DNA from 3 places in the Bordetella genomosp. 5 genome. Region 3 is predicted to be linked to each of the others. Evidence: predicted binding sites of a transcription regulator. Region 3 holds the regulator's gene; each other region holds the start of a gene.
The links. Region 3 encodes FNR, which switches genes on or off when oxygen is low (the NO sensors DNR and NnrR bind a similar motif). Its sites were predicted from a motif close to TTGATNNNNATCAA; they were not measured.

Region 1 (6,335 bases), on a different contig from region 3:
CGCGTACTGTACCGACGTCCTGCATAAATCGGAGCGAGGGGCGGGCGCCGCGGTCAAGGTGCTGGGGTATCGCGTCGCCATGCTGGTCTCGGGCGGCCTGGCCCTGATCCTGGCGGACCATCTGCTGGGCTGGGGCAATACCTACATCCTGATGGGCCTGCTGATGCTGCTGTGCGTGCTGGCCACGCTGAGCGCGCCCGAGCCCGAGAAGCCCGCCGCCACGCCGCGCAGCCTGCGCCTCGCCGTGGTCGAGCCCTTTCGTGAGTTCTTCACCCGCCGCGGCGCGTACACGCTGCTGCTGCTCATCGTGCTGTACAAGCTCGGCGACGCCTTCGCGGGGGCGCTGTCCACCACCTTTCTGATACGCGGCGCGGGCTTCAGCGCGACCGAGGTCGGCACCGTGAACAAGGTGCTGGGCCTGATCGCCACCATCGTGGGCGCGCTGGCGGGCGGCGCCATCATGACGCGCTGGGGGCTGTATCGCTCCCTCATGGCCTTCGGGCTGCTGCAGGCCGTGTCCAATCTCGGCTACTGGCTGATCGCCATCAGCCCGAAAAGCCTGGTGATCATGAGCGCCGCGGTGGGCATCGAAAACCTCTGCGGCGGGCTCGGCACGGCGGCGTTCGTGGCCTTGCTGATGGCCCTGTGCCGACAGGAGTTTTCGGCCACGCAGTTCGCGCTGCTCTCCGCCTTGTCGGCGGTGGGCCGCACCTATCTGGCTGGCCCGCTCACGCCTGTGCTGGTGGGCTTTCTGGGCTGGCCGGGCTTCTTCATGGTCACGGTGCTGATCGCCGTGCCCGGGTTGATTCTGCTGTGGTTGCGCAGGCGCGATATCGACGCGCTCGAGAGCGAAGCGGCCAACGCTTCCTGACCTTGCGCTGACTGTCGCACCGATGCAACTTTCGTGGTTTTCCTGACGTGTTCGGTCTGACCCCCGGTGATATGGTAGCGCCCTGCGTTACCCGCGCATCCGGTCTCGGAGAGGGATCGGTATAACGACACAGCGGCCGCCACCCATGCGTCCGCACGGAGGAGAAGACCCACATGAAGCGAATCGCATCCGCGCTCGCGCTTGCCGGCCTGTGCGCCACGGCCGCCCACGCCGCCGAAACCAGCGTCACGCTCTACGGCATCGCCGACGTCAGCCTGCGCTATCTCAGCACCGGCAGCGGCACCAACACCGACAACAGCCGCGTCAGCCTGGCCAACGGCGCCATCTCCAACAGCCGCTTCGGTCTGCGCGGCGTCGAGGACATCGGCAACGGCAATTCCGTGTTCTTCCGCCTCGAAGGCGGCTTCAACATCCAGGACGGCCAACGCTCCGATCCCAACTCGTTCTTCAATCGCCACGCCTATGTCGGCGTCGATGGCAACGAGTGGGGCGCGATCTCGCTGGGCCGCCAGGACACGCCGATGTTCACGATCCTGGCCGATCAATACGATCCGCTGACCGTGGGCAACTACGACCAGAATTCCTGGCTGCCGGTGGCCATGTCGCGCGCGCGCAGCTCGAACTCGGTGCGCTACCGCAACAACAAGCTGGCCGGTTTCGACGTCATCCTGTCGTACGCGTTCTCGGACAGCTTCGAAGACCACAAGCTGGGCCGCCAGTACGGTGGCACGCTGTCGTACACCACCGGCCCGCTGTCGGTGGGCGGCGGCTATCAGCTCACCAACTCCGCCGGCAACTCCGATTACGAACAGCGCGTCTGGAACCTCAACGCCAGCTACAACTTCGAGCCGGTCAAGGTGTTCGCGGGCTACTTCAATGGCCGCGACGAAACGGGCTGGGTCAATGCCGTGATGGGCAGCCCGGTGCCGAACGCCGGTGTCCAGCGCAAGGACCAGGGCTACTTCGCGGGCGCGACGTGGCAGGCCACGCCGCGCTGGGCGATCACCGGCGCGGGCTACTACGACCGCAGCGAAAACGTCCAGGTCGACGGCGACAAGGGCAAGCGCTACGCCTTCGTGGCCGTGGCCGAATACGCGCTGTCCAAGCGCACGCAGGTCTACGGCACCGTCGACTACAACAAGGTCAAGGACGCCGCCAGCCTCGAGATCGCGCGCAGCAGCCAGGTGGGTGCGGGCGTGGGCATTCGCCACATCTTCTGAGCACAGGTCGTCCCGGCGCCAGCCGCGTCGGGACGGCTCGGAACAACGGCCGCGCTGCCTGGCAGCGCGGCCGTTTTCGTTGGGTCGTGACTATGCACGCCGCTGCCGCGGGCCCCGGGCTCGGGCGGCGGGCTCGGGCCGAGGGCTCGGTCGTGGGCTCGGGCCCACGGGCCGTGCCGCAGGCCCGGTGCCGTTGCGTTCAGCCGCGGGCCGGACCGCTCTGGCGCACCACCAGCACGTCGCAGGTCAGCGCCTCGATCAGCTTCTCGGCGACGCTGCCCAGGGCGGTGCGCAGAATGCCGCTCAGGCCATGCGTGCCGGTCACCACGAGGTCGCAGCGGCGCTGGAAGACGAACGGCGAGAGCTGCGCTTCGGGTTGGCCGGCTTCCAGCACCACGTCGGGCCGGGGCAGGCCGGCCAGCTCGGGCGTGTCGCGCAGAAAGGCCTCGGCCTTGAGCTCGGCTTCCTTGTGGCAATGCACGGCGATGTCGTCCTGACTCATCGTGTCGGCCTTGCCGGGCACCGCGAAGGCATGGAACAGCGTCAGGCGCGCGCCCGGCGCCACGGCCAGCGCGGCGCGCAGGGCCTGACGCGAGCCTTCGGAAAAGTCGGTGGCGATCACCACGTCCTGATACGGCCGGCGCGGCCGCGCCTTGACCACCAGCACGGGCTGGCGGGCCACCCGCGCGAGGCGCTCGACGGTGTTGCCCAGCAGCAGACGGCCCAGCGTGGTTTCGCGGGCGATGCCCGTCACGATGAGCTGGCAGCCGAAGTGAGCGGCGGTATCGAGGATCACGTCGACCGAATGGCCGCGGGCCACCACGGCCTCGGTGGGCACGGCGGCGTCGGCCAGGTCTTCGGCGAGGCGCTGCTCGGCCAGCATTTTGTGGTCGGGGGCCAGGCGGCGCCAGGCCGGGGCCGCCAGCGCCGTGGCGGGCGGCGGCTCCATCACGTGCAGCGCCACGAGGCGGCTGTCGTGCTGGCGCGCCAGCATCAAGGAACGGTCGAGAGCGCGATCGCTGCGCGCGCTGAGGTCGGTGGCAAGCAAGAGGGGCCCGAGAGTGCTCATGGTGTGTTCTCCTTGTGGCGCGCCTCGCTCCGGGTAGAAGGGGCGCGATCGTCCCATTCTCGGACCAACGGGCGTGCGCCGCCTTGACACGCATCAAGACCACCGACTCACCTAGAATACGGACTTTCGTCGCCAGCCCCTGCTGACTCCCATGCCCGCCGAAGCCTCGACCCTGCTGCTGCACTCGCTCTACCTGGTGGCCATCGTGGCCGAAGCCATGACGGCCGCGTTGGCGGCCGGCCGGCGCGACATGGACTGGTTCGGCGTGTGCGTGATTGCCTGCGTGACAGCGCTCGGCGGGGGATCGCTGCGCGACGTGCTGCTGGGGCACTACCCGCTCACCTGGGTGGCGCATCCCGAGTATCTGGGCATGACCGCGGGCGCGGCCATGCTGACCGCGCTGTGCGCGCGCGTGCTGCGGCATCTGCGCAGCCTCTTTCTGCTGCTGGACGCGCTCGGCCTGGTGGCATTCACCGTGATCGGCTGCAAGGTGGCGCAGCAGATGGGGCTCTCGCTGCCCATCATTCTGGTGAGCGGCATGATCACCGGCTGCGCGGGCGGGGTGCTGCGCGACGTGCTGTGCAACGACATTCCGCTGCTGTTCCGGCGCGAGCTGTACGCCAGCGTGTCGCTGCTCACCGGGCTGGTGTATATCGGCCTGGACTTCATGCTGGGCCTCACAAGTCTGGCCGTGCCGGTGGCGCTCACGGTGGGACTGGCGCTGCGTCTGCTGGCCCTGCGCTTCAACTGGCAGATGCCGAAGTTCGTCTACCGCGACGACTGGCATTGAGGGGGTAGTGCAACGGGCGCCGTGCAACCGCGGAGTGCAACCGCGGAGTGCAACGGCGGAGTGGGACGGCGGAGTGGGACGGGCGCCTCGCCACGCAAAAACGCCAGCGCGATGCGCTGGCGTTTTTGTTTGAAGCCTGACGGGGCGACGCGTCTACGCGCTGCCCGTGCCGATCAGTACAGACCCTGCAGGCGCATGGCGTCGGCGACCTTCACGAAGCCGGCGATGTTGGCGCCGTCGAGGTAATTCACGTAGCCCTCGGAAGCATGGCCGTGGCGCACGCAGTTCTCGTGGATGTCGCGCATGATGGCGTGCAGGCGGGTATCGACTTCGTCGCGCGTCCAGCCCAGGCGGGCCGAGTTTTGCGCCATTTCGAGACCCGAGACCGCCACGCCGCCGGCGTTGCTGGCCTTGCCCGGTGCGTACAGCACGCGCGCGTCGATGAAGGCATGCGCGGCCGCCAGCGTCGCCGGCATGTTGGCGCCTTCGGCGACGCACTTCACGCCGTTCTTGATCAGCGTGGCGGCGTCGTCGCGGTCGAGTTCGTTCTGCGTGGCGCAGGGCAGGGCCACGTCCACCGGCACATGCCACGGGTTCTTGCCGGGCACGAAGGTCAGGCCGAACTTCTTGGCGTAGTCTTCGATGCGGCCGCGCAGCTCGTTCTTCACGTGCATCAGCGCGCTCAGCTTTTCCTGCGTGAAGCCGGCCTCGTCCACCACGGTGCCGCTCGAGTCCGAGGCGGTGACGACGCGCGCACCCAGCGCCATGGCCTTCTCGATGGCGTATTGCGCCACGTTGCCCGAGCCGGACACCGATACCCGCAGCCCGTCGAACGACGAGTTCACCCGGCGCAGCATTTCTTCGGCGAAGTACACCGTGCCGTAGCCGGTGGCCTCGGGGCGGATCAGGCTGCCGCCGAAGCTCAGGCCCTTGCCCGTGAACACGGCGGCCGAGGAGTTCGACAGCTTCTTCATCATGCCGGCCATGAAGCCCACTTCACGCGCGCCCACGCCCATGTCGCCGGCCGGCACGTCGGTGTCGGGACCGAGGTGGCGGTACAGCTCGATCATCAGGGCCTGGCAGAAGCGCATCACTTCGGCGTCGGACTTGCCCTTGGGGTCGAAGTCCGAACCGCCCTTGCCGCCGCCCATGGGCAGCGTCGTCAGCGCGTTCTTGAACGTCTGTTCGAAGCCCAGGAACTTCAGCACCGAGAGGTTCACGGTGGGGTGAAAGCGCATGCCGCCCTTGAAGGGGCCGATGGCGGAGCTGTGCTGGACGCGGAAGGCGCGGTTGACGCGGGCGCGGCCCTGGTCGTCGGTCCAGCACACGCGGAACTGGATCACGCGCTCGGGTTCGACCAGACGCTCGAGGATCGCCTGCTCGGCATACTGCGGATTCTTCTCGAGGAACGGCCAGAGGCTTTGCATGACCTCTTCCACCGCCTGCATGAATTCGGGTTGGTGCGGATCGCGGGCGGCCACGCCCTTCAAGAAGTCATCCATGCCCTGCAGTTTCACGTCGTCCTCCAGATGCCGCGGCGAGGGCGGCAATGTTCCTGATTGGTGCACAAAAGAACCAAAATGGTGCGAATGAGATGCATCGCACTGATTTGGTGCGCGGCGATTGTGTAGGAAAAGACAGGCGATCGCAAAGGTTCGTTCCTGGGCGCGAGCGCGGGTCCGAGGCGGGGAATAAATAGGGACGTATATGGTGGCGGGCGGAGCGACGCGGCACCGGAATCGCGGCCGTGACCGGGCCGTTTCATAGGCGAATTAGATATGTCACCTATTTTTGGTGGTGATTCGGCGGGGCCGGTATGGATGCCTGGTGCCGCACGCCCGCCGTTAGTCCACGGAAACAGGGACGGGCGAAAAAATATTTTCCGCCACATATGTCCCCATTATTTTTTACAGCTTCACGTCGTAGTCGATCGTGAGCGGTGCGTGGTCCGAAAAGCGCTCGTCCTTGTAGATCGCCGCCGTCTTGGCGCGGGCGGCGATGCCCGGCGTGGCGATCTGATAGTCGATACGCCAGCCTACGTTCTTGGCCCAGGCCTGGCCGCGATTGCTCCACCAGGTGTACTGGTCCGGGCGCTCGTCGATCTGACGGAACACGTCCACGAAACCGCGCCTGTCGAACACCTCGCTGAGCCAGGCGCGCTCTTCAGGCAGGAAGCCCGAGTTCTTGAGGTTGCCCTTCCAGTTCTTCAGGTCGATCTCTTTGTGAGCGATGTTCCAGTCGCCGCACACCACGAACTCGCGCCCGGTCTTGCGGTGTTCGTCCATCAGGCCTTCGAGCCAGGGCGCGAAGGTGTCGAGGAAGCGGTATTTCGCCTGCTGGCGCTCGTCACCGCTGGAGCCGGAG
Region 2 (6,335 bases), on a different contig from region 3:
GTGCGCGAGATCATGGCTCAGCTGGGTCTGCGCAAGTTCGACGACCTGATCGGCCGCACCGATCTGCTCGACATGCGCAACGGCATCGAACACTGGAAGGCGCAAGGCCTGGACTTCCAGCGCGTGTTCCACCGCGCCGTCTCCGAAGAGCCCGTGCGTCACACCGAAGAGCAGGACCACGGCCTCGCCGGCGCGCTGGATCACCAGCTGATCGAGCGCAGCAAGCCCGCGCTCGAGCGCGGCGAGAAGGTCTCGTTCATCACGCCGGTGCGCAACCGCAACCGCACCATCGGCGCGATGCTGTCGGGTGCCGTGGCGTCGCGCTACGGTCATGCCGGTCTGCCCGACGACACGATCCACATCCAGTGCAACGGCACCGCCGGCCAGAGCTTCGGCGCCTTCCTCGCACACGGCATCACGATGGATCTCGTGGGCGAAGGCAACGACTACGTCGGCAAGGGCCTGTCGGGCGGCCGCATCATCGTGCGCTCGCCCAACGACTTCCGCGGCTTCGGCCCCGATCACATCATCGCCGGCAATACCGTGCTCTACGGCGCGCTTTCCGGTGAAGCCTTCTTCAACGGCGTGGCCGGTGAACGCTTCGCGGTGCGCAACTCGGGCGCCGCCACGGTGGTGGAAGGCACGGGCGACCACGGCTGCGAATACATGACCGGCGGCACCGTCGTCGTGCTCGGCAGCACCGGCCGCAACTTCGCCGCGGGCATGTCCGGCGGCGTGGCCTACGTCTGGGATCCGGACCGCACGTTCAAGCACCGCTGCAACCTGTCGATGGTCGAACTCGAAGCGATCCTGCCGCACGCCGAGCAGCAGTCGCAGAACAACATCGAGATCTGGCACAGCGCGCAACGCGGCGGCGAGCGCGATACCGACGAAGCGATCCTGCGCCGTCTGGTGGAAGAACACTTCCGCTACACCGGCAGCTTCCGCGCCCGCGAAATCCTGGGCGACTGGGAAGCGTCGCGCGGCAAGTTCGTGAAGGTCATGCCGACGGAATACCGCCGCGCATTGGGTGAAATGTGGCGTGCAGCCAACCCGCAACAGATGGCTGCGTGAGGAAAGACAATGGGAAAGATCACTGGATTTATGGAATTTCAGCGCCTCCAGGAGGCGTATGAAGCCCCGGCCAAGCGCCTGAAGCACTGGCGTGAGTTCGTCCTCCATTTGAGCGACGATCAGGCCAAGCAACAGGCGGCGCGCTGCATGGACTGCGGCATCCCGTTCTGCAACAACGGCTGCCCGGTCAACAACATCATCCCCGACTGGAACGACCTGGTGTATCGCCAGGACTGGCGTGCCGCACTCGACGTGCTGCATTCCACCAACAACTTCCCCGAGTTCACCGGTCGCATCTGCCCGGCGCCGTGTGAAGCCGCCTGTACCTTGAACATCAACAGCGACGCGGTCGGCATCAAGTCGATCGAACACGCGATCATCGACAAGGGCTGGGCCGAAGGCTGGGTCGTGCCGCAACTGCCGGCGCGCAAGACCGGCAAGAAGGTCGCGGTGGTGGGCTCCGGCCCGGCCGGCATGGCGGCCGCGCAGCAGCTCGCCCGCGCCGGCCACGCCGTCACGCTGTTCGAGAAGAGCGATCGCATCGGTGGCCTGCTGCGCTACGGCATCCCCGACTTCAAGCTCGAGAAGGCCCAGATCGACCGCCGCGTGGCGCAGATGGAAGCCGAGGGCGTGGAATTCCAGCCGTCGACCTACATCGGCAAGCAGGGCGACGCCGCGGCCGATGGCCTGACGGTGCGCACCCCCGAATCGCTGCAGGCCGAGTTCGACGCCATCGTCATGAGCGGCGGCTCCGAGACCCCGCGCGACCTGCCGGTGCCGGGCCGCGAACTCTCCGGCGTGTATTACGCCATGGACTTCCTGCGCCAGCAGAACAAGGCCGTGGCGGGCGACCGCCTGACCGACCAGACGCTGGCCAAGGGCAAGCACGTCATCGTGATCGGCGGCGGCGACACCGGCTCCGACTGCGTCGGCACCAGCAACCGTCACGGCGCGGCCTCGATCACGCAGTTCGAACTGCTGCCGCAGCCGCCCGAAAGCGAAAACAAGCCCATGGTGTGGCCGTACTGGCCGCTCAAGATGCGCACCTCGTCGTCGCACGACGAAGGCTGCCAGCGCGATTGGTCCGTGACCACCAAGGCCTTCAAGGGCGCCAACGGCAAGGTCGAGAAGCTCATCGGCGCGCGCGTCGAGTGGTTCAAGGACGAAGCCACCGGCCAGATGAAGATGCGCGAAGTCGAAGGCTCCGAGTTCGAGCTCAAGGCCGACCTCGTGTTGCTGGCGATGGGCTTCGTGTCGCCCGTGCAAACCGTGCTCGACGCCTTCGGCGTGGACCGCGACGGGCGTGGCAATGCCCGCGCCAACACCGACGACTACCGCACCAACGTCGACAAGGTGTTTGCGGCCGGCGACATGCGTCGTGGCCAGTCGCTGGTCGTCTGGGCCATCCGCGAAGGCCGCCAGTGCGCGCGCGCCGTCGACGAGTTCCTGATGGGCAGCTCCGACCTGCCGCGCTGATCCCCGCGATCACGGCAAGGCAACGGCCGGCCTCCGCAAGGAGCCGGCCGTTTTGTTTTTCTGCGCGCGAGCGGCGGCGCAATACGCGCACGAGGCCGCGTGATCCTCGATGCAAACCTCGCGTTCGTCCGAGACGCGTGGCGGCAAGACCACACTGCCATCGGGGGCTTGATGCACATCAAGACCCCATTTTCCGCCCTCTGCGAACCTGACAGCCTATCGTCACGCAAACCGGAGAGAGGAAATGTTCCCGATGTATCGGCGCACCCGCGCCCTGATCCTGGCCGCACTCTGTGGGGGCACCCTGCTGGCCACCGCCCCCGCCGTCGCTCACGAAGAAGGCGACTGGCTGCTGAAGGTCGGGGCCACGCAGGTGCGCCCCAAGTCCAACAACGGCAGCGTGCTCAACGGCGCCGTCGGCCTCGACGTCAACAACAACGTGCGTCCGTCGTTCACGGTCACCTACATGGCCACGCGCAATGTCGGTATCGAACTGCTGGGCGCCTGGCCCTTCGAACACGACATCCGCGGTAGCGGCGGCCTGGGCAAGATCGGCAGCACCAAGCAGCTGCCGCCCACGCTCAGCCTGCAATGGCACTTCCTGCCCGACAGCACGGTGCAGCCGTACGTCGGCATCGGCCTGAACTACACCACCTTCTTCGACACCAAGACCCACGGCGCCCTGTCGGGCTCGAAGCTCGAGCTGTCCGACTCGTGGGGCATCGCAGGCCAGGTGGGCGTCGACGTCAAGCTCAGCGAGCGCTGGTTCATGAACGCCGACCTGCGCTACATCGACATCTCTTCCAAGGTGAAGCTCGACGGCCAGCGCATCGGCACCGCCCGGATCGATCCGTGGGTCGCGACCGTCGGCGTGGGGTATCGCTTCTAAGCTTTCAGGCCACATGCGCGGGCGTTGTGTGGCGGCAGGGCATAATGATTTTCCTGCCGCGCAACACACAATATGTATAGAGGAGTCCGCGCATGAAACCCCTGTTCCCCCTGTTGGCGGGCGCGCTTGCCGCCGCCTGCCTGCTCACTGGCCCGGCCCGCGCCCAGAGCGCCGATAACTGGCCCAGCAAACCCATCACCCTGATCGTGCCCTATGCACCGGGCGGCTTTGCCGATACCCGGGTGCGCTTGCTCGCCCGCAAGCTGAGCGACAACCTCAAGCAGACCGTGGTGGTCGAGAACAAGGCGGGCGCGGGTGGCGTGATCGGCACCAATCTGGTCGCCAAGGCCGCCCCCGATGGCTACACCATCGGCACCGGCAACCTGGCCCCGATGTCGGTGAACCCCACCCTCATGCCCGACATGCCGTACGACCCGATCAAGGACCTCGCGCCCGTGGTGCTGATCGAAAACAGCCCGCTCGTGCTCAGCGTGAACAACACCCTGCCGGTCAAAACGCTGCAGGACCTGATCGCCCTGGCGAAGAAAGAACCCGGCAAGCTCACCTTCGGGTCGTCCGGCGTGGGCGGCGCGCACCATCTGTCGGGCGAAATGTTCCGCGAACAGGCCCATGTCGATGTGGTGCACGTGCCCTACAAGGGCGGCAGCCTGGCCGCCACCGATCTGATGGGCGGCCACATCTCGATGATGTTCGAAATGGGCTATTCGGCGCTGCCCGCCATCCAGGGCAAGAAAATCCACCCGATCGCCGTCACCTCCAAGCAACGTCTGGCCGTGCTGCCCGACGTGCCCACCATGGCGGAATCGGGACTGCCGGGCTTCGAGTCGTACAACTGGCAAGGCATCGTGGCGCCGGCCGCGACGCCCGCCCCGGTGATCGCGCGCCTGAACGCCGAGTTCAACAAGATCCTGAAGGATCCCGAGGTGGTCAAGGCGATCGCCGACACCGGCAGCCAGGCCGGCGGCGGCACGCCCGAGGAGTTCGGCGCCTTCATCAAGAGCGAGACGGCCAAGTGGGCCGAGGTGATCAAGACCGGCAAGATCACGCTGCAATAACTGGGCTCGTCCGCCCCGCCCGACGCAGGGGCGGGCGGACCCCGCTCCCTGGGGTCGCATCCCCGGCCGAATCCGTTGTGCGCGCGCATCATCGCCGTGGGCGGCGATCCGCCGCACATTGCCGGGTGTCTGCCACTGCCCGGGGCAGGGCCGGGGGGGGCCCAACCGGTTTCAGCCCGCTTTCAGATGCCCGACGGGCCGCTGCGCCCCGCGATACGGGCGTGTCGAGGGCCGACCCTCACGGCCGGACCCGGGCTGAAACGCCGGCCTTCGATCTGTCGGCGCGGACGACTACTCTGTCCCACTCCTGGTCGCGGCGCTGGCGCGACGCGTCGGCCGGGCTACAATGGCCCCTCGCCGTAACAGCGTCCCTATATATAGTGGGCGCGCGCACCCATTCCCGCTGCCTATGCCCGCATCTACCCGCAACAGCTCGGAACTTGCCCTATCCCTGGAGAACGTATCCCTGGGGTACGGCGACTTTACGGTGCTGCGTGGCATTTCCATGCAGGTCAAGCCCGGCCAGGTGGTCGCCGTCATGGGCGGCTCGGGCTCCGGCAAGACCACCCTGCTGCGCGCCGCCACCGGCCAGCTCGCCGCCAAGGAGGGCGTGGTTCGCGTCTTCGGCCAGGAGCTGGGCGGTCTCGACCGCGAGGGTCTGCAGGCCGTGCGCAAGCGCATGGGCGTGCTGTTCCAGCAGGGCGCGCTGTTCACCGACCTCAACGTCTTCGAGAACGTGGCGTTCCCGCTGCGCGAACACACCCGCGACGACGAAGCCACCATCACCGCCCGCGTGCTCGACAAGCTCGACGCCGTCGGCCTGCGCGCCGCGGCCCACCTGAGGGTGGCCGAGATCTCCGGCGGCATGGCGCGCCGGGTGGCGCTGGCCCGCGCGGTCGTCCTCGAGCCCGAGCTGATTCTGTACGACGAGCCGTTCGCCGGCCTGGACCCGATCTCGCTCGGCATCACCGCGCGCCTGATCCGGCACCTGTCCGACCGGCTGCACTGCGCCTCGGTGCTGATCACGCACGATGTCCAGGAGTCCTTCGCGATCGCCGATGAGGTCTATCTCGTCGGCCGCGGCCAGCTGGCGGCCGCCGGTACGCCGGCGGAGCTGTCTGCCTCGCAAGACCCCTACGTGCGCCAGTTCCTCGACGGCGCGCCCGATGGCCCGGTGGCCTTCCAGTACCCCGAAACGCCGGCGTTCCGCGCCTGGCTGGCCAAACACGAAGGACGCAAGCGATGAGCTCGACCGGCAATCCGATTAGCAAGGCCGGCGGCTGGGTGCGTGGCCTGATCGCCGAAATCGGCTACTTCAGCCGTTTCTTCGGCGGCCTGCTGGCGCGCAGCGGCGTGGCGCTGCAACGCCCGCGTCTGGTATCGCAACAGATTCACTTCATTGGCAACTATTCGCTGCTCATCATCGCCGTCTCCGGCATGTTCGTGGGCTTCGTGCTGGGCCTGCAGGGCTATTACACGCTGAACCGCTACGGTTCCGAAGAAGCGCTCGGCCTGCTGGTGGCGCTGTCGCTGGTGCGCGAGCTCGGGCCGGTCGTGACCGCGCTGCTGTTCGCCGGCCGCGCGGGCACCTCGCTCACCGCCGAAATCGGCCTTATGAAAGCCGGCGAACAACTCTCCGCCATGGAGGTGATGGCCGTGGATCCGGTGCGCCGGGTCCTGGTGCCGCGCTTCTGGGGCGGCGTGATCGCCATGCCTATCCTGGCCTCGGTATTCTCCATGGTGGGGATCCTGGGTGGCTGGGTCGTGGGCGTGCTGATGATCGGCGTGGACGCCGGCGCGTTCTGGTCGCAGATGCAAAG
Region 3 (6,335 bases):
TGTGCTGCGCGTCGAGCCCGTGGAACACCACGACTTCGTCGATCCGGTTGAGGAACTCCGGGCGGAACGACTGCTTGAGCTCGTCCCACACGACTTCCTTGATGACTTCGTAGGGCTTGCCCGCCATGGTCTGGATATGCTGCGAGCCCAGGTTGGACGTCATCACGATCACGGTGTTGCGGAAGTCGACGGTGCGACCCTGGCCATCGGTGAGGCGGCCGTCGTCGAGCACCTGCAGCAGCACGTTGAACACGTCCGGGTGCGCCTTCTCGACCTCGTCGAGCAGGACCACGCTGTAGGGCTTGCGCCGCACGGCTTCGGTCAGGTAGCCCCCTTCTTCGTAACCCACATAGCCCGGGGGCGCGCCGATCAGGCGGGCCACCGAATGCTTCTCCATGAACTCGCTCATGTCGATGCGGATCAGGTGCTCTTCGGAGTCGAACAGGAACTCGGCCAGCGCGCGCGTGAGCTCGGTCTTGCCCACGCCGGTGGGGCCCAGGAACAGGAACGAACCATACGGACGCGACGGATCGGCGAGGCCGGCGCGCGAGCGGCGGATCGCGTCGGCGACCAGGCGCACGGCTTCGTCCTGCCCCACCACGCGGCGATGCAGGAACTCCTCCATCTTGAGCAGCTTGTCGCGCTCGCCCTGCATCATCTTGGACACCGGAATGCCGGTGGCGCGTGACACGACCTCGGCGATTTCTTCGGCGCCGACCTCGGTGCGCAACAGGCGCGGCTTGCCGCTGTCGGTGTCCTGCTTCTCGGCGGCCTGCTCGGCGCTATCGGCGGCCGACAGGCGCGCCTCGAGCTCGGGCAGCTTGCCGTATTGCAGCTCGGCGAGCTTGTCGAACTGACCCTTGCGCTGCAGCTCGGCCATCTCGGCACGAACCTTGTCGATCTCTTCCTTGATGGCCTGCGCGCCCTGCACCGCGGCCTTTTCGGCTTTCCAGATCTCTTCGTAGTCGTTGTACTCGCGCTGCAACTTCTCGAGCTCTTCCTCGATCACGGCCAGACGCCGGCGCGACGCATCGTCGGTTTCTTTCTTGACGGCTTCGCGCTCGATCTTGAGCTGGATGATGCGGCGGTCGAGCCGGTCCATCACCTCGGGCTTGGAATCGATTTCCATGCGGATGCGCGCGGCCGCCTCGTCGATCAGGTCGATGGCCTTGTCGGGCAGGAAGCGGTCGGTGATGTAGCGATTGGACAGCTCGGCCGCGGCCACGATGGCCGGGTCGGTGATGTCCACGCCGTGGTGCAGCTCGTAGCGCTCCTGGAGGCCGCGCAGAATCGCGATCGTCGACTCGACGTCGGGCTCGCCCACCAGCACCTTCTGGAAGCGGCGTTCGAGCGCGGCGTCTTTTTCGATGTACTTGCGGTATTCGTCGAGCGTGGTCGCGCCGATGCAATGCAGCTCGCCGCGCGCCAGCGCGGGCTTGAGCATGTTGCCGGCGTCCATGGCGCCCTCGGCCTTGCCGGCGCCGACCATGGTGTGCAGCTCATCGATGAACACGATGTTCTGGCCGTCGTCCTGTGCGAGCTCCTTGAGCACCGCCTTCAGGCGCTCTTCGAACTCGCCACGGAACTTGGCACCGGCCAGCAGTGCGGCCAGGTCGAGCGACAGCACGCGCTTGCCCCGCAGGGACTCGGGCACCTCGTCGTTGACGATACGCTGCGCCAGCCCTTCGACGATGGCGGTCTTGCCCACGCCGGGTTCGCCGATCAGCACCGGGTTGTTTTTGGTGCGGCGCTGCAGAATCTGAATGGTGCGGCGGATCTCGTCGTCGCGGCCGATCACCGGATCGAGCTTGCCTTCGCGGGCACGCTCGGTGAGATCGAGCGTGTACTTGGACAGCGCTTCGCGGTTGGACTCGCCTTCGGCGGCGTTGACGTTCTGACCGCCACGCACCGCGTCGATGGCGGCTTCGAGGGCCTTCTTCTGCAGGCCGGCTTCGCGCAGGATGCGGCCGGCGTCGCTCTTGTCGTCGGCGAGCGCCAGCAGGAACAGCTCGCTGGCGATGTAGGTATCGCCGCGGCGGGCCGCCTCTTTATCGGTACGCGTGAACACGCCCTGCAGGTCGCGGCCGACCTGGACGTTATCGCTGCCCTGCACCTGCGGCAGGTTCTTGAGGGCCTGGTCGAGCGCGGGCTGCAGCCGGTTGACGGCCACGCCGGCACGCGCCAGCAGACTGGTCGCGCCGCTGTCGGCGTCGCCCAGCAGAGCGGCCAGCACGTGCAGCGGCTCGATGTAGGGATGGTCGTTACGGGCGGCCAGGCTTTGCGCGTCGGCCAGGGCTTGCTGGAACTTGGTCGTAAGTTTGTCGAATCGCATGATGGTCGTTGGCTATGAAGAGAGCCACGCCGAAGATGGATCAGCCGGCTCGATGACCTGAATATGCGGACGCGAGTGGGGTTTTCAAGACCCACTGCCCTATTTGCGTGGGGGCGTCCAGCGCCGAACTACGACTTGCACCCGGCATACACTACACGCGAGACGCGTCCCGGCACAACCCACGGCCTCGCGCGTGCGAAGCCGCGCGCAGACCACCCCGCGTCGCGTCGCGCCCGGCCTTGCGACCAAAGGGTCGCTACACATAATCCGGGCGCGTCATCACACCGCTGACACCCGGAGTCGCTACGATGGCGCCAGCGGGACTACAATGTAACGACGCTATACACATTTGGTACGCACACTCGCGTGCGCGCCAGACGTAACACCAACCGGCGGGCCTAGCTCAAAGCCGGTGTTCAAGCCTCGAGGTCACTATGCAAAAACGGGTTGCCATTTCGCCGGATGCCGCACATTGTTCGAGCTGCATGCTCGGTCACGTCTGCATTCCCGTCGGCATGGCCGCGAGCGAAGTCGAAAAGCTCGACGACCTGGTCAAGGAACGCGTGCGTGTCGAAAAGGGCAAGCCGCTGTACGAGCTCGACGCCCCGCTCGACGCGGTCTATGGCGTGCGCTTCGGCTCGCTCAAGACCCAGCTCGAAGACGCGTCGGGACAACTGCAGATCACCGGCTTTCACCTGCCGGGGGAGATCGTGGGTTTCGACGGCATGATCGAAGGCCGCCATGTCTCCAACGCCGTCGCGCTCGAAGACTCCGAGGTCTGCGTCATCCGCCTGCCCGAGATCGATCGCGTGGCCACCCATCTGCCGAGCCTGCAGCAGCAGTTCCGGCGCCTGATGAGCCGCGAGATCTCGCGCTCGCATCAGATGCTCGCCACGCTGGGCTCGATGCGCTCCGAGCAGCGCGTGGCCGCCTTCCTGCTCAACCTGTCGCAACGCTACGCCGCCCTGGGCTACTCCTCGAGCGAATTCGTGCTGCGCATGAGCCGCGAAGAGATCGGCAACTACCTGGGCCTCACGCTCGAGACCGTCTCGCGCCTGCTGTCGCGCTTTGCGCGCGAGGGCCTGATCCGCATCAACCAGCGCGAAGTGCGCATCCTCGATCACGCGGCCCTGCTCGAGCTGCTGGGCCAGGAACATTGCTGAACGCGCCGCGCACGTGCTGGCCCGCCACGGCCGCGCTGGCCGCGCTCTGCTGCGCGTGGCCAGCCCACGCCCAGCTCGCCGGCCAGCCCGCCGAAGGCCATGATCCCTACGCCGCCCCGGTCGTGCCCGCGCCGGTCACCACGCCGCCCTGGCGCCCGATCGAGCTGGGCAAACCCGGCCGACGCTATGCGTTTCCGGTCTACACCAGCAAGAATCTCCAGGAAGACGATCTGCGCGGCATCCGCCGTGTCGTGATCGTGGTCCATGGCGTCACGCGCGACGCCAATCGCGCCTTCGAATCGGTCGCGCAGCTCTATCACGCCAACCCGGAACGCGCCGACGACACGCTCATCGTGGCGCCCAAGTTCGCCAGCGCGATCGATGCCGGCTTCGGACGCATGCCGGCATGGCGTCGCGCCAGCTGGGAAGACGGCGCGGCCAGCATGACCCTGAAGGACCGCCCACCCGCCGTGACTTCGATCCAGGTGCTCGACGATCTGGCGCGCGAGCTCACGGCGCAGGGCCGGCTGCCCGCCCTGCGCGAGCTGGTCATCGCCGGCCACTCCGCCGGCGCTCAGCTGGTGCATCGCTACGCCGTGCTCAACGATGCCGACGAGTCCTTGCGCAAGACGGGCCTGATCCTGCGCTACGTGGTGGCCAACCCGTCGTCGTATCTGTACCTCACGCCGGAGCGGCCGCGCGCCGATGGCCGCGGTTTCGCCCCCTATGAGCGCGGTATTTGTCCCACTTACACCCAGTACAAGTATGGGCCGGACCAGATGCCGCCGTACTCGTCGGTCACCGATCCGCTCAAACTCGCCGCGCGATATCTGCAGCGCAACGTGACCTATCTGCTGGGCAGCGCCGACAACAATCCCGAACACCAGTATCTCGACAAGACCTGCGGCGCCGAGGCCCAGGGTGCCACGCGCTGGGCGCGCGGCACCGGCTATTGGCGCTACGAGGCCTGGCTGGCGCAGCGGCACACCGACTGGCCCGCCACGCGGCATCAGGCGCAGCAGGTCGTGGGCGTGGGACACAGTTCGACGGCCATGTTCGGCTCGACGTGCGGCGCGCGGGCCTTGCTCGGCGACACCACGTCACCGTTGCCCAAAGGCGCGCCGTGCCTGCCGATCGAGCCCTGAGACCGCGGATCTTCAGCGCTGCGCGCCGGTGAGGCGCTGGCGCGGCGCGGTCGAAGCAGGCTCGATACGCACCGCGTCGGGCACCTCGAGCACCACATCGCTTTGCGCGTGCGCCACACAGGGCAGCATCCAGCCCTCTTCGCGCTCCTCGCGCGTCACGCCGGGCCATTCGATCTCATAACGCACCTCGCCGCTGACCAGCATGCACATGCAGGCGCGGCAGGTGCCGTTGCGGCAGGAGCTCGGCAGCCTGATGCCGACCGCGCGCGCGGCCCGCATCAGGGACTGGCCCTGCGGTGCGTCGTACTGCCAGCCCGACGGCTGCAGCGTCACGCGATGGCTCGGAGCCGCCGGATCGGCGTTCCCTTGCGCCGGCGGCGTCAGGCCGCTTGCCACGGCAGGGACCACGCGCCGCTCAGCGCGTTCTGCAGCCAGAGGGTGCATGTGAGCGTCTTGGCGTCGGTCACTTCACCGCGCTGACAGGCGGCGAGAAACTCGTCGACCGAGGCGCTGCGCACGTCGAGGAATTCGTCGTCGTCGAGCTGACGTTCGCCGGCACGCAGGCCGCGGGCGAAATAGATGTGGATGATCTCGGTGGAGTAGGCGATGGCCAGGTGCAGGATGCCCGCCTTGGCCCATTCGCCGGCGGTGTAGCCGGTCTCTTCGAAGAGCTCGCGCTTGGCGCAGGCGAGCGGGTCTTCGCCCGGATCGAGCTTGCCGGCCGGAAACTCCGTCATCACCTGGCCCACCGGGTAGCGGAACTGGCGCTCCAGCAGAATGCGGCCGTCGTCGAGCAGGGGAATGATCACGACCGCGCCCGGATGCACCACGTATTCGCGCGAGGCGACGTTGCCGTTGGGCAACCGCACCATGTCGTTCTTGATGTGCAGGAAACGGCCGCGATAGACGGACTCGCTGGATTCCAGGGTTTCGGTGAGGTGGCCCTCGGGGGCCTGACTGAGGTCGAGATGCGAATCGGACATGGAAAGCCTGACAGGGAGATGCGAGCCGTCATCTTATTGCACGGCCCGACCGCGCGACAAAAAAAGCGGGGTATCGAGGTCCGCAAGCGGAACGCGATACCCCATGCCGATGCACCTCGCTGCGTGTTCGCCGTCGGCCAGCAGCCTTCAGCCTGCGAACAGGAGGTGTCCCCCCAGCAAAAACAAAGCGATGAAGAAGCCGCGCTTGAACGCCTTTTCGCTGACGCGCTGGCGCAGCCAGCCACCGAGCGCCATGCCGGCGAGCGCCGGCAGCACGGCGAGCACCGAGGCGCTGGCCTCGCCCGTGCCCAGCGCGCCGCTGTAGATCAGGCCGCCCGCCATCGCGAGCGTGGACACCATGAAGGAAATGCCCATCGCCTGCACGAGCGCGTTGCGGTCGAGGCCGAGCGCCTGCAGGTAAGGCACCACCGGCACCACGAAGACGCCGGTGGCCGCCGTGACGAGGCCGGTGGCGCCGCCCACGAGCGGGCCCAGCCAGGGCTCGGCCCGAGGCGGCACCTGCATCCGCACGGCCGCCAGCCCCAGCGCCGCGTACAGCAGCAGCGCACAGCCCAGCAGGCTGGACGCCCCCTCGACCGCGGTGCCGGCGAGCCAATAGGCGCCCAGGGCGTTGCCCACGCAGATCGCGATCAGCATGGGCCCGAGCCGGCGCAGCAGCATCCAGAACTGGCCGCCCACCAGGCATTGCCAG

Region 1: the regulator FNR is predicted to act here: its motif matches at 3,265-3,278, upstream of CAL25_RS03005 (universal stress protein).
Region 2: the regulator FNR is predicted to act here: its motif matches at 2,719-2,732, upstream of CAL25_RS01785 (OmpW/AlkL family protein).

Annotation. Positions count from the first base shown of each region.
Region 1 is NZ_NEVP01000001.1:644,100-650,434, forward strand. It holds gene CAL25_RS02995 (muropeptide transporter) at 1-871, shown strand, start outside; gene CAL25_RS03000 (porin) at 1,045-2,112, shown strand; gene CAL25_RS03005 (universal stress protein) at 2,312-3,181, opposite strand; gene CAL25_RS03010 (trimeric intracellular cation channel family protein) at 3,333-3,971, shown strand; gene gdhA (NADP-specific glutamate dehydrogenase) at 4,145-5,488, opposite strand; gene CAL25_RS03020 (exodeoxyribonuclease III) at 5,879-6,335, opposite strand, start outside.
Region 2 is NZ_NEVP01000001.1:380,529-386,863, reverse strand. It holds gene CAL25_RS01795 (glutamate synthase-related protein) at 1-1,074, shown strand, start outside; gene CAL25_RS01790 (glutamate synthase subunit beta) at 1,084-2,550, shown strand; gene CAL25_RS01785 (OmpW/AlkL family protein) at 2,795-3,439, shown strand; gene CAL25_RS01780 (Bug family tripartite tricarboxylate transporter substrate binding protein) at 3,532-4,515, shown strand; gene CAL25_RS01775 (ABC transporter ATP-binding protein) at 4,925-5,761, shown strand; gene mlaE (lipid asymmetry maintenance ABC transporter permease subunit MlaE) at 5,758-6,335, shown strand, end outside.
Region 3 is NZ_NEVP01000007.1:223,705-230,039, forward strand. It holds gene clpB (ATP-dependent chaperone ClpB) at 1-2,332, opposite strand, end outside; gene fnr (fumarate/nitrate reduction transcriptional regulator Fnr) at 2,767-3,495, shown strand; gene CAL25_RS13025 (hypothetical protein) at 3,531-4,640, shown strand; gene CAL25_RS13030 (2Fe-2S iron-sulfur cluster-binding protein) at 4,653-4,973, opposite strand; gene CAL25_RS13035 (NUDIX domain-containing protein) at 5,021-5,623, opposite strand; gene CAL25_RS13040 (sulfite exporter TauE/SafE family protein) at 5,771-6,335, opposite strand, start outside.